Regions from separate parts of the Blautia sp. HA3515 genome, predicted to be linked through region 1. Evidence: riboswitches for the same ligand, from Rfam matches in the RefSeq annotation. Region 1 holds a riboswitch; each other region holds the start of a gene.
What was found. A riboswitch is a leader RNA that binds a small molecule or an ion and turns the genes downstream of it on or off. The one in region 1 is predicted to bind cobalamin.
Positions count from the first base shown of each region.

Region 2: linked by a shared signal. The riboswitch ahead of R1Y93_RS07125 (hypothetical protein) and the one ahead of R1Y93_RS00835 (hypothetical protein) in region 1 are both predicted to bind cobalamin.
Region 3: linked by a shared signal. The riboswitch ahead of R1Y93_RS11920 (sirohydrochlorin cobaltochelatase) and the one ahead of R1Y93_RS00835 (hypothetical protein) in region 1 are both predicted to bind cobalamin.

Region 1 covers NZ_JAYFUY010000021.1:17,882-24,349, reverse strand. Annotated here, with positions in the region: gene R1Y93_RS00860 (hypothetical protein) at 1-395, opposite strand, end outside; gene R1Y93_RS00855 (hypothetical protein) at 466-1,020, opposite strand; gene R1Y93_RS00850 (Ig-like domain-containing protein) at 1,152-1,499, opposite strand; gene R1Y93_RS00845 (Ig-like domain-containing protein) at 1,504-1,776, opposite strand; gene R1Y93_RS00840 (hypothetical protein) at 1,737-2,618, opposite strand; gene R1Y93_RS00835 (hypothetical protein) at 2,563-2,910, opposite strand; cobalamin riboswitch at 3,100-3,327, opposite strand; gene R1Y93_RS00830 (VanW family protein) at 3,453-4,883, opposite strand; partial or broken gene hisIE (bifunctional phosphoribosyl-AMP cyclohydrolase/phosphoribosyl-ATP diphosphatase HisIE) at 4,891-6,177, opposite strand; partial or broken gene hisB (imidazoleglycerol-phosphate dehydratase HisB) at 6,199-6,468, opposite strand, start outside.
Region 2 covers NZ_JAYFUY010000079.1:11,818-18,285, forward strand. Annotated here, with positions in the region: gene R1Y93_RS07120 (Ig-like domain-containing protein) at 1-1,625, opposite strand, end outside; gene R1Y93_RS07125 (hypothetical protein) at 1,695-2,120, opposite strand; cobalamin riboswitch at 2,439-2,628, opposite strand; gene R1Y93_RS07130 (DegV family protein) at 2,787-3,665, opposite strand; gene R1Y93_RS07135 (TetR/AcrR family transcriptional regulator) at 3,974-4,468, shown strand; partial or broken gene R1Y93_RS07140 (COG2426 family protein) at 4,641-5,119, shown strand; partial or broken gene R1Y93_RS07145 (flavodoxin family protein) at 5,173-5,745, shown strand; gene R1Y93_RS07150 (ATP-binding cassette domain-containing protein) at 6,318-6,468, shown strand, end outside.
Region 3 covers NZ_JAYFUY010000148.1:1,276-7,743, reverse strand. Annotated here, with positions in the region: gene R1Y93_RS11925 (YfhO family protein) at 1-512, shown strand, start outside; cobalamin riboswitch at 542-716, shown strand; gene R1Y93_RS11920 (sirohydrochlorin cobaltochelatase) at 913-2,181, shown strand; gene R1Y93_RS11915 (hypothetical protein) at 2,233-2,808, shown strand; gene R1Y93_RS11910 (hypothetical protein) at 2,947-3,252, opposite strand; gene R1Y93_RS11905 (hypothetical protein) at 3,263-3,691, opposite strand; gene R1Y93_RS11900 (D-alanyl-D-alanine carboxypeptidase family protein) at 3,645-4,025, opposite strand; partial or broken gene R1Y93_RS11895 (glycosyltransferase family 2 protein) at 4,410-6,278, shown strand; partial or broken gene R1Y93_RS11890 (glycosyltransferase family 2 protein) at 6,292-6,468, shown strand, end outside.

The DNA of each region.
Region 1 (6,468 bases):
CAGGTAGAGCGGTCAGCCTGATCTGCTTCTTCTTTTGTGCCCATAAACAGATAATCATAGCCCACACCGCTAAGTGTAAGGATTGCTGTCATCACACCGTCTTTGGATGTAAGCTGACAGTCTACCACACGGAACATAAATGCGCTGGAGGTAACATTGATCTTATAAACTCCGTTTGCAATAGCCGGAGCCGGTGTCTGAGTTGGGGTTGGAGAAGGTATCTGGGTAGGCTCTGGGATAGCGGTTGGTTCCGGTATGGCGGTAGGCTGTGGAATACTGGTTGGAGCCGGCACTACATCCGGAACTGTAATGGTACAGTCTTTGGCTGTATACCATTTGATCTCTCCGCCGTTGTTGCTGTTTCCCGGCACCACAGAAAGAGCCTGATTTTTCATTTCTGCAGGAACATCAAAGGTAAAGCGAAACGTTCCATCTGTATCAGCAGTTCCTGTTATTACCTTTGATTTATCTGCATCTTCTTTTTCCTACATACAGCCTGTCAAACACACTGTCATTACCTTTCACCACCCAGGGGGTGATCTTGTCTTCTGCCGCTGTATAATCAGCAATACTTGGGCTGAACTCCTTATCCTTGAAAATATCTTCCTCTTCCGGATCTTTTCCTCCGGGTCTTTTTCTTCCGGATTCTTTTTCTCTGTATCTTCCTTTTTCAGGATCTTTCTTTTCCGAGTCTTTAGACTCTGTATCTTTCTTTTCAGTATCCTTCTTTTCTGAGTCCTTTTCCTGGGAATCTTTCTTTTGCGGATCTTCTCCTTCAGAGTCTTTAGACTCATTAGCAGCTTCCTTTTTATCGGTTTCTGCATTATTAAGTGCTTCTTTTTCTGGCACAGCTGTAGGGGAAACAGATATCTCCGGTATTTCTGATGGCTGGGGAGCCAGGGAAATGGCAGGGATCTGATCACTGCTCTCCTGATTCTCGCCAAAAGCTGCCACAGCTGGAGTGACGGACATGGCAGCGGTTAAAAAAAGTGCAAGGAATCTTGTTGAATTGCGTTTCATATGAATCTCCTCTGTTAAACAGGAATCTGCCCTGCAAAATATTGTGCCACACAATGCTTCACAGGACAACTGTTCTTCTTTATCTGTATCTACTATTTTTTTGTAACTGTAAAAATACGGAACAGTTACATTTATTTTACTTTTACTGTACAAGTTGCTTTCTGTTTGCCTACAGTAACTGTGATCTTAGCAGTTCCTTTTTTCAGGGCTTTTACTTTTCCCTTGGAATCTACGGTAGCCACTTTCTTGTTGCTGGACTTAAATGCAGCTTTCTGTCCGGTTGTTTTGGGAGTGGTTGTTACTTTTAATTTGGCAGACTTGCCAGCCTTTAAGGTAAGAGTACTCTGTACCTTTACACTGGTGCATGGATCAACAACAGAAACCTTCACGGCTGCCTTCTTGCCGTCTGCTGTTACTGTAATCGTAGCTTTGCCGGCTTTCTTTGCAACGATCATACCGGTCTGGTCTACGGATGCCACATTCTTATTGGAAGATTTCCCATTTCAAGGTTGTGGTTGCGCCTGTTGGATTCACTGTGTAAGATGCATAAGTCTGAGTTCCCTTATTCATGGTAAGGGCTGCCTTTTTCATCTTAAGGGATTTTACTTTTACGGCTTTTTTGGTTACTGTTACAGCAATGGTTTTTTCCTTAGATCCTGCTTTTACAGTGATCTTGGTCTTACCTGCTGCTTTAGCAGTGATCTTACCAGCATCGTTTACTGTAGCAACGGAAGGATTCTGGGAAGTGTATACCACTTTGTGCCTGTGGTATTTGCAGGTGCTGCAATGGCACTGACTGTCCTAGAGGCTCCTGCCTTTAAGGTAAGCTTGGAAACAGAAACCTTTAATGAGGTTGCTGCAACTGCTGCAGGTGTGGGAGCCGGTGTCTCAGTAGGTGTGGGTGTAGCAGTAGGTGCCGGTGCCTCATTCAATGTTACATGAAGAGTATAGGCGATCTCATGTGCCACGCTCATACCTGTAGTCAACGCAAGGATCTTCACATCTTCATTCAGGTCAACCGGGATCCTGTATGTAACGCCGAAAGTATTCACTGTACCGTTAAACAACTGATTGTTTGCTTTTACATAAGCATATTTCTTGCTGCTAAATGTAACATCTGCAAAAGCTTTGCCATTTTCAACAATCACCTGTGGGCAGGTAATGGTCACTTTACCTGTACCGCCTGTAGCTGTAAAGCTCTCCGGTGTATAAGTACCATCCGGAAGTGCTGTGCTGTTATCTACAGGATCTGTAGCAGCAGCAAGAAGCTTGGATGAGTTGAAGGTGATCTGACGCTCAAACCACTTATTACTGCTGGTTGAATGAGAACTTATAGTAATCACCTTATCAAGAGCTGATACTGCAAAAGGACCATACTCATAAAGCCCATTATTATCATGATAAGTGATCATACCGTCATCTCCAGCTGCCTCTGCTTCTGTCTTTGTTCCAAGGAACAGCTTGTCATAGGTCTTTCCTGATAAAGTAATGGTACCTACCATTTTACCGTCTTTATCAGAATATAATGTAGCGCCTACTACTTTAAACATGGGAGAGTTTGTGGTCACTCCCAGGTGCAGCTGCATCAGAAAAATCAAAGGTATAATATCCCTGTGCTGCAACGGTTCCCGGATTCTCTGCATCCTCAGCTATCGGTGCGGCTTCCTCCGGATAAGCGGTAAATGCACCATCTAATACATCAGATGTCACTTCCTCCTGGTCTGTAAACTCAGAAAAATCTGCCTCATCAGACTCATCAAAAGCCTCATCCTCTGTTACATCCTGTACATCCACTTCTGCTGCAAGATCTTCCCCAAGTACAGGAAGCACATCTCTGGTTGTCATTGCAGCGCAAAGAAGCATTGCAAGAATGATTTTTCGTTTTTTCATGATCTTTTATCCTCCTGTTATTTCCAATCAATTTGAATGAAGACATGTACTGCTGTACAAAAAAAGAAGCCTGCTTCCGGCTTGGAAACAGGCATCACAATTACTCATATCATTATATACATAGTCCAAAAACATATGTGCAATAAAACAATACAAGAAATAGCAATGAATCGCTTTCGTCGGAAGCTTCCATCTTCAGCATTCACAGCAGGTTTCCTGGCTCACAGATCAACAGATATCTGCTCCTTCTCAAGAAGAGACGGCTTCCATGAGTCCTATCGGATCCAGGCTTCTTCTCAATGGCCCTGCAGTATCCTCCCTGCTCACAGTGACCGGATCGTTCAGGACTTCCACCTGATTCCCTTTAACAGCCGGAATTGTTGCCTCCTGGCTGACACTGTAAACGGTCTTTATTCATTTCCTGTATTATAGCAAAAGCATTTTTTGAAATCAATACGATTTCCTTTAAATTTGTGAAAAATCAAACAAAATCACATATTCTTACGATGGCCTGTTTACAGCTCTGTGGTCATAACGCAAGATCAGCTGATGTAATGGCTGCTGCAGATTTCCTCCGTTTCCAGCAGATTTCCATCCTGGTCATATACATGACGATAAGTTTTGTAGCTTTGTGCATCCAGCTGCTGGGTAGTTACCTTTACTGTATTGGAATTTGTTTTTGTACCATAGATCTTCACATTAACGGAACCATCTGCATAAGTGGCAGAGATCCGGATAGGATACTCAGTATTATTGCAAAACTGAAAGTCAGGATCTCCCCAGGATACAGCGGCATCCAGCCCAGCCGGCACATAATCCACCCTGCCGGAATGATTGGTACGTTTTACAATTTCCAGATCTGCGTACAGGCATGCATCAAACAAGGTGGTGGAAACCTGACAGATCCCTCCGCCGAGTCCTTCCGCATGCTGTCCGTTTACAAAAACACCGGCAGCCTTATACCCTCTTTCGGCTGTACGCTCTCCTAAGGTTTCATTGTAAGAAAAGGTCTCACCAGGCATCAGTTCAATTCCATCAATTGCTTTTGCAGCAAGAGTCAGATTGGTGATCCGGTTGTCAGTACCGCCTCCATAAGTATTATAGCTTCCCAGTACATCCCGGTATACCCGACTGGTCAGATCACCGGTTGTCACCTCCGGCTGGATCTGTTCAAAGTCCACTGTAAACACACTGCCCTCTTTAGCCTGTCTGTATTCTTTGGCCGCCTTTGCAACATCAAAGGATATCCCTGTCTTGGAAGGAACGATCTCATAATCATTCTTTTCATCCATATATGCATCTTCCGGCTCCTGATAGATCTGCTTATAATAAGCCTTGAAATCCGGCTCCTCTGGTGTAACGCTGATCGCTGCACACTGGATCTGTGTGTCAAGATCCAGACTGGCAGCTGCATGCAGGAGCTGCTCCTTTAAAGCATCTGTATCTGCCTGAACACCAGTTTTCCCCTTCTTTATGATCAGACTGTCATCTGTTATCCGGCACACAGGCTGTACCACTGTATTTACCTTTTCAATCTCCATATAAGAGATCACAGAAGACACTGCCTCCGGATGGGTCACCTGGGGAAGAAGAGTGATCTCTTCTGCCTTGTCATCTGTCATAAGGCGTATCCGATCAAGACCTCTTTTATACCAGGCACCATGGCCAAGCTGATAGGCCTGTTCCACCACTTCCCAGGGATCCATGCCAAGCATAGGAAATATGTAAGCCTGATAAACTTCGTCGGACAGTTTCACCTGGATAGCCTTATCCTCATAAGTCTTTTTAAAATCTGTCAGGATCGCTTCTCTGGCCTGGGCTTTTGTCTTTCCCTGGATGGAAATCCCATTGACCTGAACATTTTTCCAGATCACGGAATCATTTAAAAGCACACACCAGACCAGATATAATACGGCTGCCAGAAACACTGCAGCCGCTGTAATACTGAAAGCTTTTTTTGCTTTTCTTTTCATATGTAAATCACCGTCTGGCAAGTTCCCTGGTAATGTCCTCCCAGGTAACCCCCTTCTCCACCATTAATACCATTGCATGATACAGAAAATCAGAAATCTCGTATTTGATCTCCTCTTTATCCGGATTCTTTGCAGCAATAACGATCTCCCGTACACTCCTCACCTACTTTTTTCAGGATCTTGTTCGATTCCCTTGTCAAAAAGATAATTGGTATAAGAGCCTTCCTTTGGATGCTTCTTCCTGTCCATGATCACATCATACACATCCTGAAATACGTGAAGGGGATTGGTGTCATCATAATCCTTTTTCATAAGAGGCTGGAAGAAACAGCTTCTGCTGCCTGTATGGCAGGCTGCACCTACCTGATCCACCTTTGCAAGGATGGTATCATTGTCACAGTCAAGGGTGAGAGACTTTACATACTGGAAATGTCCGGAGGTAAGGCCTTTCGTCCAAAGCTCATTTCTGCTTCTGCTCCAGTAAGTCATCCTTCCTGTCTTCAAAGTGGCTCGGAACCCCACGCTCGTTCGTATTAAGCTACCATCAGAACTTCATCCGTCTTATAATCCTGAACAACCACAGGGATCATCCCGTCACTGTTCAGCTTAAATTCACTCCAGGCAATATTGCTTTCGTAGGTATTTACAGTAATCCCCAAACCCTGGCACCTGTCCTTAAAATCCAGCAGATCCTTTTCCATATTGCTTACAAAGGCACCACAAACCCCGCTTACAGCATCTGACCCAAGAAGCTTAATAAGCTTCTCTTCATTCTGTTCATCTGTATGAAGGATCACAGGAATAGAGGAAATCTCAGCCACCTGATCCTGCACCAGATCCAGGGCAAGCACTGCAGATGCATAATTTTCGATCAGTTCTTTATTTGCAGTAAATTCTTCAATGGAAGAAAGACACACGACCATCTTTTCTTTTCCAAAGCGTTTGGATACCTCTTTCCAGAAGCTTTTACACTGCTCTCCTTGGAAAAGTTCAGCACAGCACAGGCACAGCCTGCGTAGATCAGCTTTTTCACATCTTCCATACGCTTAATATTGCCGGCGGCCATTACCGGAACTTCAGAAGCTGCACAAATGTCGCGGATCTTGCCGATGGCTTTGTCATGCTCCTCGTCCTGAGAGGAAAAGTCAAATACCAGCAGTTCATCTCCACCGTTATCGCTGTAAAACCTTGCCAGCTTTTCCACATCTCCGTCACCTAACAGATTTCTCTGTCCGAAACCGGTTACTGCCTTTTCAGACTGAAGGTAAAGGCAGGGAATCAATCTTTTCTTCATGATTTATATTTATTCTCCTTTTTATAGGCTTCCTTTTGTAGATAAAACATCTGTAATACGGGGATCAAAGGACACCGCCATATCCAGGGCTTTTGCAAAGCTTTTAAACATAGCTTCTGCCATATGATGGCTGTTGCCGGGGTAAGTACCTTAATATGAAGGTTCATCTGTGCACTGTAAGAAACTGCATAGAAAAACTCACGTACCATCTCTGTAGACATGCCCCCTATCTTCTCTGTGTGGAACTGTGCATCCCAGGAAAAATAAGGCCTGCCGCACAGGTCTACTGCA
Region 2 (6,468 bases), on a different contig from region 1:
TAGTTGTCAGCAGCAAATGTATAAGTATATGCCACAGTTTCCACCATGGGGTAGGTACCATCCTCTGATGGCTCCACAGTAAATGTCTCTCCGTTTTTCTTATAGGTAACAGACAGAACCTTTGGATTTACAACTGCCAGATGTCCGGATTTTGCCCGGATCTTAATAGAAGCCTGGTAGTTTTTCAGTGCTGTAAGGGTTACAACAACCTCCTGATCCTCCAAAGGTTTGATGAATTTTGATCTTACTACCTGATAGCCTTCTGCAGTTACTCCATAAAAATAAGTGCAATTATCCCATAAGGTATAGCTTCCATCCTCTGCTGGAGTTTCACCTGTTACTGTAAGCACTGCATCCGGAACTTCCTTGCCTTCTGCATCTATGATCTTAAAGGTAACCTTATGCTTGCTGTCTGCCTCTGCAGTCAGGGAAAGATCAACTGTTTCATCAAAGGCAGCGGTAAAAGAAGTCTGCTTTGCAACAGCATTCCCCTTTGTGCCTGCTGCAATATAGCCTTCGCTTTGTGCCTGAACAGTATATTTCTGTCCGGATTTCAGCTGATAGATGCCTTCTGTACCTGTCACTTCTTCCTTTGTGGTATTGTCTGTGACTGTGATCTGAGCTTCCGGAATCACTTCGTCAGTCTTACTGTTTACTGCACGGAAAATCACCTGACAGGTATCCGGCTTTGCTGCAAGCACAAGCTTGTAGGTGTACTCAGCAAGGGCCTGTGCACTACCATCATTAATAGCTGCATCCTCCACTGAAGGATCATACAGCTTCAGCGTAGCTGTTACCTGCTGCTCCTGGGTTCTCTTTGAGGTATCCAGAGAATACGTCTGGGATTTTGCCGGCTGCTGTTTAACGGTAGACTTAAAAATGCTCCAGTCTGAGAAGAACCATCCGCTTTTATACTCTTTTACATTTGGTCTTTTCAGGCTAATGTCAGAAACAGCTCTCTTCCTGCTGTTATAATATGCAACATTATAAGTGCTTCCATCTTTTGTAACACCATCTGTGGCGGAGATCACGTCATCCACATAATTCCTGTAAAGGAATTTTGCAGCCTCAGCAGCCTGGTCCGGTGCCTGAACTTCATCGCTTACCTTGGTTACTGAAGAAGAAAGGATCTTCACATAATGGTCTGTCCAGGTTTTATCTGTTTTTCGGGCTGCCACCTGGAACAAGGTATCCAGCTTATCTACAGCCAACGGCCAGAAAATATGCTTTGCACCATCCTCCGACGGTCTGTAAGCGATCAGCTTATCATCCTTTTCATTGACTGCATCCAGTGCATCCCCCACATACAGTCTGTCATAATCCCCATTTTTCAGTGTGACAACTGCATCGATCTCTCCATCCTTTACAAGCAGGGTGCAGGCTTCTGCCGGAAATCCGCTATCTGCCTTTACAGCTGCCTGGTAGGTACCATCCTCCAGTCTGTCCGGAGCTGGCGTTACCATAGGCACATTCAGCTTAATATGAATGGTATAAGTAATATCATGAGCAGCTGTCATTGCAATTGTTGTTGCCTGTGATCTCCATATCCTGGTTGAGAACTGCAGGAACCTGAAAAACAGATCCTGTATATTCTGTACCTGAAACCGGATAATACTCTTCTCCATCTACAACCAGCTTATTATAGCTGCTGCTGGAAAAAACCACTGTTGCAGTTACTTTTCCTCTTGTAATGGTCACCTTCGGGCAGGTAATCGTAACTTTTCCTGAACCTCCTTGGAAAGAAAGGATTCCGGAGAATAAGTTCCGTCCTGATATTTTTCTTCAGAACTGTCAGCCAGCAGAAGGTCATCCTGTACGTATTCCTCTGCATCTCCATCGGCCAGTTCCAAAACCTCATCCCCTGTATCAGGGTCAGATGCTTCTTCGCCACTGGTAAATACATCATCCACATCTTCTACATCCGCGACTGCTCCAAAATCCTCCGCATCCTGCACATCGGATGCTTCAGTGGCAGGTTCCTCCTCGGCCACATCCTGAGCAGCATCCTGTACCTCTGCAACTGCTGAAAATTCCTCTGCTGCAAAGGCAGGAGATACAGATGTTACGGTCATTGCCCCTGTTAGCAAAAGTGCTAAAAAAGCATTTGACTTTTTCCTCATTGCTACTTCCTCCTTTGATAAAATTAGGTACTCGCCACCTGTAAAGGCAGGAGTCCGCTTACATCGGATATACACGTTTCTGTGCTTTGCGTGGAATTTTAGTGAAATAGGAACATTACAAAGTAATCTCCTCTTACACACAAAAAAAGCCTGCTTTCATTTGAAAACAGACTTCCTTCAATCCTTAATCTTTCTCTGTGGTATTTAAGCTGCAATAAGGATTTATTGCAACACAAAAATACTTGTGCCAGGGCGCATAAAAATCCCCTGCCACCTTTTGATCTGATTATTTGAGTGAAAGTGCTTTCATCGGAAGCTTTTCATCGGATATTTCCAGCAGGTTTCCTGGCTTGCAGTTCATCGCTTTGCCCCCTTCTCAGACTGTCGTCCAATGGATTTACTGGCATTGCTCCCTGCTTACAGTGACCGGATCGCTCAGGATTTCCACCTGATTCTCTTTTACCCTTCACAGCTAATCTGCGTAGGCACTGAAAACATATATATTCATCTCATATGATAGCAATTTCTAACCAAAAATCAAGTCATAAAACCAAATTTTATACATAAATTTACGATGATTACAGTGTCAAAAGGGTCTGATCCCACCTGTACTTGCAGCAAGGTCTGGGAAATTGACCTTGGGACACGCCCCGATATTTGCACTTTTTAACTAATGGATGGATCCTGTACAATGCTGAATCCCATACCGTATACTCCCGGGCCGGTGTGGCTGCCTACACTGAAGGACAAATGATCGTAATAAACCTGTACCTCAGGGAACATCTCCTGGAGCATGGCCTGCCATTCCCCGGACTCTTCCGGACTCAGACCTGCCCCTGCTGCCCCAACTCTTACATATTTAGGATCTATCCCTGGAAAACGTTTTTCCAGATCCTCTTTCAGTGCTTTCAGCATAATGGTTTTTGCCTTCTTCATGCCTCGTGTTTTGGCAAAGGCATCCAGCTTCTCGCCCTGGATCGTAAGTACCGGCTTGATATGAAACACAGTACCAAGAGCAGCGGCTGCAGGCGTGATCCTGCCTCCCTTTTTCAGATATTTCAGATCATCAACTGCAAGAAAAATGCTGGAATCATAGGCTCTTTTTTCCAGATCCTCACGGATCTCTCTGGCTGATCTGCCCTCATTTGCCATATGCAGTGCTTCCATGACAGAAATACGCAAAGTAACAGAAATACGATGGTTATCTGCTACCTGTACCTTTCCCTGGAAATCCTCTGCAAGTGCGATAGCAGTAGCACAGGAACTGCTCAAACCACTGGACATAGGAATATGGATGATCTCATCATAGCCCTTAGACAGAATCTGCTTCCACATATCCATCACATCGCCAGGGGAAGGCTGGGATGTAGAAACATCATGACCTTCTGTAAGACTTTCATAAAAAAAACTTTGATCCAGATTGATTCCTTCATAATATGTTTGTTCGTCAATAATCACCGGCATAGGAAGTAAAAATATCCCCAGCCTGTCTGCTTCTTCTTTAGTGATACCGCTGTTACTGTCTGTCATTACGGCAGTTTTCATACCTTAAGCTCCCTTCCAAAACTCTTCTGCTTTCTACACCAGGAAAACTCCTATTCTCTAAGGAGTAAGTTATCATAGGTTTAACTTCTCATATAACGTCTTGCAAATTTTCCTGCTTTCGATATAATCAAAAATAATCATAACTGTATAGTACCTTCTTCGCAGTTACCAGGAAAATGCATTCCAAAGCATTTCGCAGAATATTACCTGCTGAATAGTTTCAAAATCATATGTGACGAATTGTAACACTTTCCAAATAAAGATTCAATTCTTTTTTTCAAACTGTGACAATGTAAGGAGATTTGTTCATGAGTATCCATAAAAAGAACCCATCCAACTTATTGGCGCGGAAATGTATTGCAACTGCCCTTAGTCAGCTTCTGAAAGAAAAAAGTTTTTCTTCCATCACAGTTTCCGAACTTACCAAGAAAGCCGGTGTTTCCAGAATGACCTATTACCGGAATTACTCTTCCAAAGAAGATATTTTTGAAGCCTACCTGGAGGACGCCCTGAGCTTCTATGATAAAGATATCCAAAACCTTCCCATTAAGGGTAATTACTATGATATCTCCAATCTGACCCATTATTTTACCTATGTAAAAAAGCACCAGGAATTTCTGGACAGTCTTTTCAAATGCGGATATGGTCATTTTTTCCTGAATGCCATTGATCAATATGTGATGTACCGTTGGAAGAAAGAGGATGACAGCCTGGACCATATTTACAGGCTTCACGCCTTCAGCGGGGCACTTTACAATTCCTACATCCACTGGTCTTTGGGGTGGTGCCAAAGAATCTCCTGAGGAAATGGCAATGGCACTTCGCCTTGTATTCGCAGATACATAAGGCTGATCCTGCCCCTTTTCACTTGAAAATTCACTGTCCCTGGCGTATAATAGCGGTCAGATAATCATAAAGGAAAAGACTGCTGCCACACAGATCTTTGGCAGAAAATATTATGAAAAGGAGATTTCCATGAAAAATTATCTTATAGTGTTTCTGATTTCCATGCTTCCCCTGATCGAGCTTCGAGGTGCCATTCCTTATGCTGTTGGATTTGGTCTTCCTCTTGTGCCATCCTACATCATTGCAATTATCGGGAACATGCTTCCTGTGCCATTTATTTATCTGTTTGCCCGTACGATCCTGATCTGGGGAAAGGATAAGCCGGTGATCGGTAAGTTTTTCACTTTTTGCCTTGAAAAAGGTGAAAAGGGCGGGAAAAAGCTTCAGGAAAAGGCCGGGAAGAAGGACTTTTTATCGCACTTATGCTTTTCGTAGGCATCCCACTTCCTGGTACAGGTGCATGGACCGGTACCCTTGCAGCCAGTCTTCTGGATATGGATTTTAAATCCAGTGTTCTGGCAGTTATGCTGGGTGTACTGATCGCTAGTGTGATCATGGGTGCTGCCAGCGCCGGTCTGTTTGGTGCTGCAGGTGCTATTTTCAGTTAAGAACAGAGAATATAAATATTTTGCTACTATATATAAGAAAGGATGTATCACAAATGAAAGTTTTACTTTTAAACGGCAGTCCAAGAAAAGAAGGCTGTACTTACACCGCACTTTGTGAAGTAGCCGGCGTTTTAAATGCAAATGGCATTGAAACAGAGATTTTCCAGGCTGGAGATCCTTCCCAGGAAAACGTAAAAGCTGCTGCCCAGAAATTAAAAGAATCCGATGGACTTGTAGTTGGTTCCCCGGGTATACTGGGCTTCCCCAAGCGGACAGATCATCCAGTTTATGGATAAGCTTTGCTCCCTTGCAGGAAAGGATCTGCTGTTCAAGCCTGCTGCAGCTGTTGCATCTGCCAGAAGAGCCGGCACTACTGCCACCCTGGACGTACTGCTGAAATATTTTTCTTATCACCAGATGCCAGTGGTTTCTTCCAATTATTGGCCTATGGTTCACGGCAACACCCCGGATGAAGTGCGCAAGGATGCAGAAGGTCTTCAGATCATGCGTAATCTGGGTCAGAATATGACCTGGCTTTTAAAAAACTGTATTGAGGCAGGCAAAAAAAGCAGGGATCCACCACCCGGAAACAGCAAAAGAAGATAATGACCAACTTTATCCGATAATGTGATCTGCATATCAGGCAAAGATCCATATACCAGGTATTTGAAAAAAGGGAATGTTGTATGTACACAACCTTCCCTTTCTTTTCATATTTATAACTGTTCCGCACATTTACAGTATTTCCCGGACAGTTACCCACATTTTTCTACAGGAGAGTTCCCATATGAAAATCATCTTAAAAAACATTACCAAAACCTTTCCTTCCAGATCACGCCGCGCCCATACTCCGGTTACTGCTGTGGATCATTTCAGCTTTGTGAGATTCCGGACGGACAGCTGATCGGACTTTTAGGTCCTTCCGGCTGCGGCAAAAGCCCCTACCCTGAATCTGATCTGCGGACTGGAGACCCTTGCTGAAGGACAGATTTTTTCGGAGATCAGGATGTGACCAGTCTGCCTCCTGAAAACCGTGGTGTCGGCATGGTTTTTCAGAACTACGCCCTTTACCCACATCTTACTGTACTGCAGAATATTCTCTTTCCCCTTCAGAATCTGAAAGGAAAAAACAAGCTGTCCAAACAGGAAATGCTAAACCGAACCCAGACTGCCCCGTCTGGTACAGATCCAGGAATTGATGGACCGCAAGCCAGGAGAGCTGTCCGGCGGGCAGCAGCAAAGGGTTGCCATTGCCCGGGCACTTGTAAAAATGCCTCATGTTCTTCTTCTGGATGAGCCCCTTTCCAACCTTGATGCCCGTCTCCGTCTCCAGACAAGAGAAGAGATCC
Region 3 (6,468 bases), on a different contig from region 1:
GTATGTATCTGTATCAAAATGTACGGGAAAGCGATGTGGCAAGGTTTTATGATGAAACGGTATCAGAAAGCAGCCTGCGGGCAGTTGATAAAAAGATCCGGAAAAAGTTTTTAAGTAATGCCATTGTGCTGGAGGATGGGGAAGACAGGGAAAGTGCGGCAGGTCTTGGAAAGTCCCAGGCAAAGAAGGAATCAAAGGTTGTGCTGGATGCTCCCCGGAAGGATACACTGGTAACAGGCAGTATCCAGGCGGCTTCAGATGGATATGTACTTTTTATGATTCCTTATGAGGATGGATGGAGCCTTAAGATCGATGGCGAAGACACGGAGCTGCAGAAAGGGGACTTAGGCTTCCTTGCATGTAAAGTAAAAGAAGGAAATCATGCCCTTACACTTACTTATCATGCACCATTGCTGAAAGAAGGGATCCTGCTAAGTCTGGCATTCTGGATCATCTATCTTATGTTTACGGTATATACATTCTTTGTTCATAGAAAAGACATAATTATATGATAACTATTAGATATCCGAATTGAATATGTATAAAGTTGTAGCGTACAGGTAGCATCATTTCATGATGCATAAAAGGGAATCCGGTGTGAATCCGGAACGATGCCGTCACTGTGTAAGGGAGCTGCTTCAGAGCCCACTGGATAACCGGGAAGGGGAAGCAGTGTAGAACGAAGTCAGGAGAACTGCCTTTGCGTGGAATTGTGGATCTGCGGAACACAGAACCAGTATTCTCATAACATTATATGATCATATAGTTTACCGTCTGGGTACTTCTGCAAAGAGGGAGAAGCATCTGGCAAAAGGAACGAATGTGTTGATGAGAAGCATTGCGGTCGCAGAAATGTGACCGCTGTTTTTATGCATAGTTCGTCCGGAAATACGAAAAAAAGAGGAAAAAATAATGAAGCGCAAAACAATTATGGCACTGATCCTGTCTGTATCCATGGCAGCAAGCATGACATGCGCAGCAACAGCAGCATTTGCAGAGACAGAGGACGCAGCAGAGACAACAGACGACACAGAAGCAGCAGACGACGCAGAAGCAGCAGATGACACAGAAGCAGCAGACGATGCTTCTTCTGAGGACGCAGACCAGGAGGCAGCAGATAAAGTGGCAGCTCTTATTGATGCGATCTACGTACAGGAGAGAACAGACGATACAGATGCACAGTGCACAGAAGCAAAAGAAGCATGGGATGCACTGACAGATGCACAGAAGGAACTGGTAGAGGGAGAAGAGGCAAGCCCTGAGTATTTCGGAAGAGATACAGGAGATGCTTCCAAGGATGATCCTAGAAACCAGGATGAGATCGGTGAGAATGAGCTTCTGGTTGTAAGCTTTGGTACTTCTTTCAATGATAGCCGTGCACAGGATATCAAAGGTATTGAGGATGCACTTCAGGAAGCATATCCGGATTGGTCTGTAAGAAGAGCATTTACAGCTCAGATCATTATTAATCATGTGCAGGCAAGAGATGATGAGCATATTGATAATATGCAGCAGGCACTTGACCGTGCAGTTGCAAACGGGGTTAAGAATCTGGTTGTACAGCCTACACATCTGATGCATGGTGCAGAGTATGATGAGATGACAGCTGCTATTGAGGAATATAAAGACAAATTTGAGTCTGTAGCTATTGCAGAGCCAATGCTGGGTGAGGTTGGAGAAGACGCTACAGTGATCAATGAGGACAAAGAAGCTGTAGCGAAAGCTATCACAGATGAGGCTGTAAAGACTGCAGGCTATGACAGCATGGAAGCTGCAGCAGAAGATGGTACAGCATTCGTATTCATGGGTCATGGAACATCCCATACAGCAAATGTTACTTATGACCAGATGCAGACACAGATGGAGAACCTTGGATTTACAAACGCATTCATCGGTACTGTAGAGGGTGAGCCGGAAGACACAGCCTGCGATGCTGTAATCGCTAAAGTAAAAGACGCTGGATTCAAGAAAGTTGTTCTTCGTCCGCTGATGGTTGTTGCAGGTGATCATGCAAACAACGATATGGCAGGAGATGACGATGATTCCTGGAAGAGCATGTTTGAGGCATCCGGAGAATTTGACAGCGTAGACTGCCAGATCGAAGGACTTGGAAGAGTCGATGCAGTAGAGCAGCTGTATGTAGAGCATACAAAAGCAGCTATCGACAGCTTAGCAAAATAAACGGACATGTGGCCAATTCGGCCACATCACCATAAAGGAGATAAGAAAGTTATGAAGCGTTCATTAGCCATTTTAGTATCAGCATTAAGTATTTCTGCTATGACAGTTCCTATGACACTGCCGGTATGGGCAGAGGCAGCAGACACCAAAGAAGAAGCATCCGATACACAGGATCTGGAGGATGGAGTTTACATTGTTGACTTTAATACAGACAGCAGCATGTTCCACACAAACGAGGCATGCGAGGGCAAAGGCCAGCTTACTGTAGAAGACGGCAAAATGACCCTTCATATCTCTCTTGTATCCAAGAACATAGTGAATCTTTTCCCAGGGCTTGCTGAGGATGCACAGAAGGATGACGCAGAGCTGCTCCAGCCTACCACAGATACAGTTACCTATAAGGATGGTTTATCAGATGAAGTGTATGGCTTTGATGTTCCTGTAGAGGCTCTTGATCAGGATTTTGATCTTGCCATTATCGGAACTAAGGGCAAATGGTATGATCATACGGTAAGCGTAAGCAATCCGGAGGAGATGAATGATGACAACAAGCTTCCTGTAGAAGTTGCTGAAGATGAGGCAGAAGATACCGAGAATGCAGCAGAAGATACAGAGGATGCAGAATAATCATTAAGCAGATATATCCACCATAAATGAAAGCCAGCCGATTGCGTTTCGGCTGGCTTTTATTATGGTGGATATATTGCTTTTGCGCTCTTAACTGATCAAACAGGTGCAGGGAGCTTGCACATCTGGATCCTGATATCAGGACTTGATGATCTTGATCATTTTGATAAATAACAGAAGAAGGATCAGAAATGCCACGCCTCCAATCACTGCATAAGGCACGTAGGAGGTGGACTGGGAATAGGCCTTTGCGGCTTCCATGTTAGCCTGTCCGTTGGTATAAAGAGAGGTGTCCTGTTCCTGTTCCGGCTCCATTACAGCAGTACCAACCTGCACGCCGCTGTAGAAGTAAGTGCGGTTCACCTGGTCGCCTGCCGGTGTATCCTGAACAGTCAGGCTGTCCTCTGAAGCACCTGCAGGTACGATCACCTGACCTCCGGACATCAGGGAAAAATCATCCTGACCTAAGGTAAGAAGCTGGAAATTGGAAAATCCGTAATCCACAAAGAGTGATGGCTTCATCATCTGTCTGGCCGGAGGCGCCTTTTAAAACAACGCAGATCAATGTAACATCATTGCGCTGTGCACTGCATACAAGTGTACTTTGGGAAGCCTCTGTAAATCCTTCCTTGCCGCCAAGACAGCCCTGGTAGTAAGCATCTGAACTGTTGTTGGTCATAGTGAACTTGCTGGTAAGTGATCTGGCTCCTCCGGATACATTCTCGCTTGCCGGAATGGTGTAGGTATTCGCACTGGCAATAGGAGAAAAGGAAGGATTCTCTGTAGCTGCCTTCATGATCAATGCCATATCATGGGCTGTGGTATGCTGATTCTCATCAGGAAGCCCAGGTAGGGTTGGTGAATACTGTGTTGGTACAGCCAAGCTGGGCAGCCCTAGTATTCATCATGGCAACAAAGTTTTCAACGGATCCGCCGATATGCTCTGCAACCTGAAGGGCAATATCGTTGGCAGAGGCAACCATGATGGCATACAGGCATTGTTCCATGGTAAAAACTTCATCAAGCTGTGCTGAAATATTGGCCCCTCCATCGGTAACACCGGAAACGCCGGTAGCAGTCATGGTCACTTCATCTGTAAGATTGCTGTTCTCTAAAGCAAGAAGACAGGTCATGATCTTGACGGTGCTCCCAGGATAAAGAACCTCATCCATATTCTTGGCGTACAGGGTAGTACCGGTGCTGTCTTCAAGGATCACAGCGGCTTCAGAAGTGATCTCAGGTCCTTGGGGCCATCCTGAAATCTGGTTGGTGGTGATACTTGAGGCAGCAGTATCTGTAGCAGCCTCTTCTGCAAATGCAGGGCTTCCCAGGATCAGGGAAGCAGATAGCCCCGGCAGAGAGCAGAAGGGAAAAAACAGTTCGTTTTCTGCTGGGGGATTTCTTTTGCTTTTTCATTGTATAGATTATCTCCTGTTATCTTTTTATTATTTGTCAGCTGTTTCAGACGATTACAGCTTAATATTTTTATCATAGCATATCTGTAATCAGAAATAGTATATCACATTTACTCCATTTCTTGCAAAAAATATAGTAGAATGTTAAAATGGACAGTAATAATAAAACAGAGGTAAAAAGAAAATATGAGTAAACAAAAATCGTCAGGGATGAAGATCCAATGGGGGCGTCTGCTGAAGAAGCTGTCTCCCTATACCATCCAGAAAGGGCTTCGCTATCTGAAGCATTATGGCCCAAGGGAATTCTGGATCCGTCTTCACGAACGGTTTGAGCCTGAGGAGGTTCCTTACGGTCCCTGGTATGAAGCATATATTCCGGATGAGACAGTGCTGGAGAAACAGAGAAAGCATACTTTTGCCTATGCACCTAAGATCAGTGTAGTGGTACCGGCTTATCGAACACCGTCTGCCTTTTTAAAACAGATGCTGGAGTCAGTCCTTGCACAGACTTATGTTAATTGGGAGCTTTGTATTGCTAACGGCAGCCCTGAGGACAAAGAGATGTGTCAGATCCTGGATGGATACCAGGCGCAGGATCCGAGGATCCGCTGGCAGCCATTGAAGGCCAACCTGGGGATCGCAGAAAATACAAATGCCGCTTTTGAAATGGCACAGGGCGACTATATCGGACTGATGGATCATGATGATCTGCTGGCTCCCAATGCTCTGTTTGAAGTGGTACAGGCCCTCAATACAGATCCCAGACCAGAGGTTGTATATACAGACGAAGATAAGGTGACCATGGATCTGAAGGAGCATTTTCAGCCTCATCTGAAGCCGGATTTTAACCTGGATCTTTTACGCTCCAATAATTATATCTGCCATTTTTTTACAGTATCCCGTGCTATTGTGGAGAAGGTTGGTGGATTTCGCAGGGAATACGATGGTGCCCAGGATTATGATTTTATTTTCCGATGTGTGGAGGCAGCAGGCTGTGTGGCGCATGTACCGGAGATTTTATATCACTGGAGGACACATAAAGCATCTACTGCTGACAATCCTGCAAGCAAGATGTATGCCTTTGATGCGGGCAAACGGGCGATTGAGGCTCACCTTTGAAAGAACCGGGACACAGGGTGTGGTAAGCCATACCAAGGATCTGGGCTTCTACAGAGTGCAGTACCCAGTACAGGGTTCTCCCCTTGTGTCTGTGATCATTCCCAATAAGGATGAGAAGAGATACGCTTCAGGCCTGTATCCGGTCTATCCGTGAGAATACCTCTTATAAACATTATGAGATCCTGATCGTTGAGAATAACAGTACCACAGATGAGATTTTTGAATATTATAAGCAGCTGTCAAAGGAGCAATGAGGTTCCTGTAGTTGGAATGGAGTTTTCAATTATTCAGCTATTAATGATTTTGGAGCAAAAAATGCCAGAGGGGATTACTTCCCTTTCCTGAATAATGACATTACAGTGATCACACCGGATTGGATGGAGGAAATGCTGGGCATCTGTCAGAGGCGGGAAGTGGGAGCCGTAGGCGTGAAGCTTCTTTATCCGGATAATACCATCCAGCATGCAGGCTGTGTGGTAGGTATGGGAGGTATTGCAGGCCATTTGTTTGTAGATATGCCGGCTGAGAGGACAGGATATCTGCATAAAGCATCCATTCTTCAGGACATGAGTGCAGTGACGGCAGCCTGCATGATGGTAAAAAGAGATGCCTTTGAAAAGGCTGGCGGTTTTACAAAGGAACTTGCGGTAGCTTTTAATGATGTGGATCTTTGTCTGAAAATACGCAGGGAAGGATACCTGGTGGTGTACGATCCTTATGCAAAGCTTTATCATATGGAGTCCAAAACAAGAGGCCTGGAAGACAGTAAAGACAAAGTAAGGCGCTTTCAGACAGAGATCGAATATATGAGAAGCCACTGGATCCAGATCCTGAAAAGAGGGGGGATCCTTATTACAATAAGAATCTGTCTCTCTACAAAAGTGGAATTATTCCCTGAAACCACTTCCGGGGATGAAGAACAGGAAAGGGCAATAAGGAGGAAAATATCATGCAGGAAGTTGAAGTTTCAGTGGTAATACCCAATTATAATGGGATGGCATATCTGGATGGTGTATTGTCAAGTCTGGAATGCCAGACATTCCGGGATTTTGAGGTGATCCTGGTGGATAATGGTTCTGCTGACGGAAGTACATCCTTTGCAGCAGCCAGTTATCCCTGGGTACGG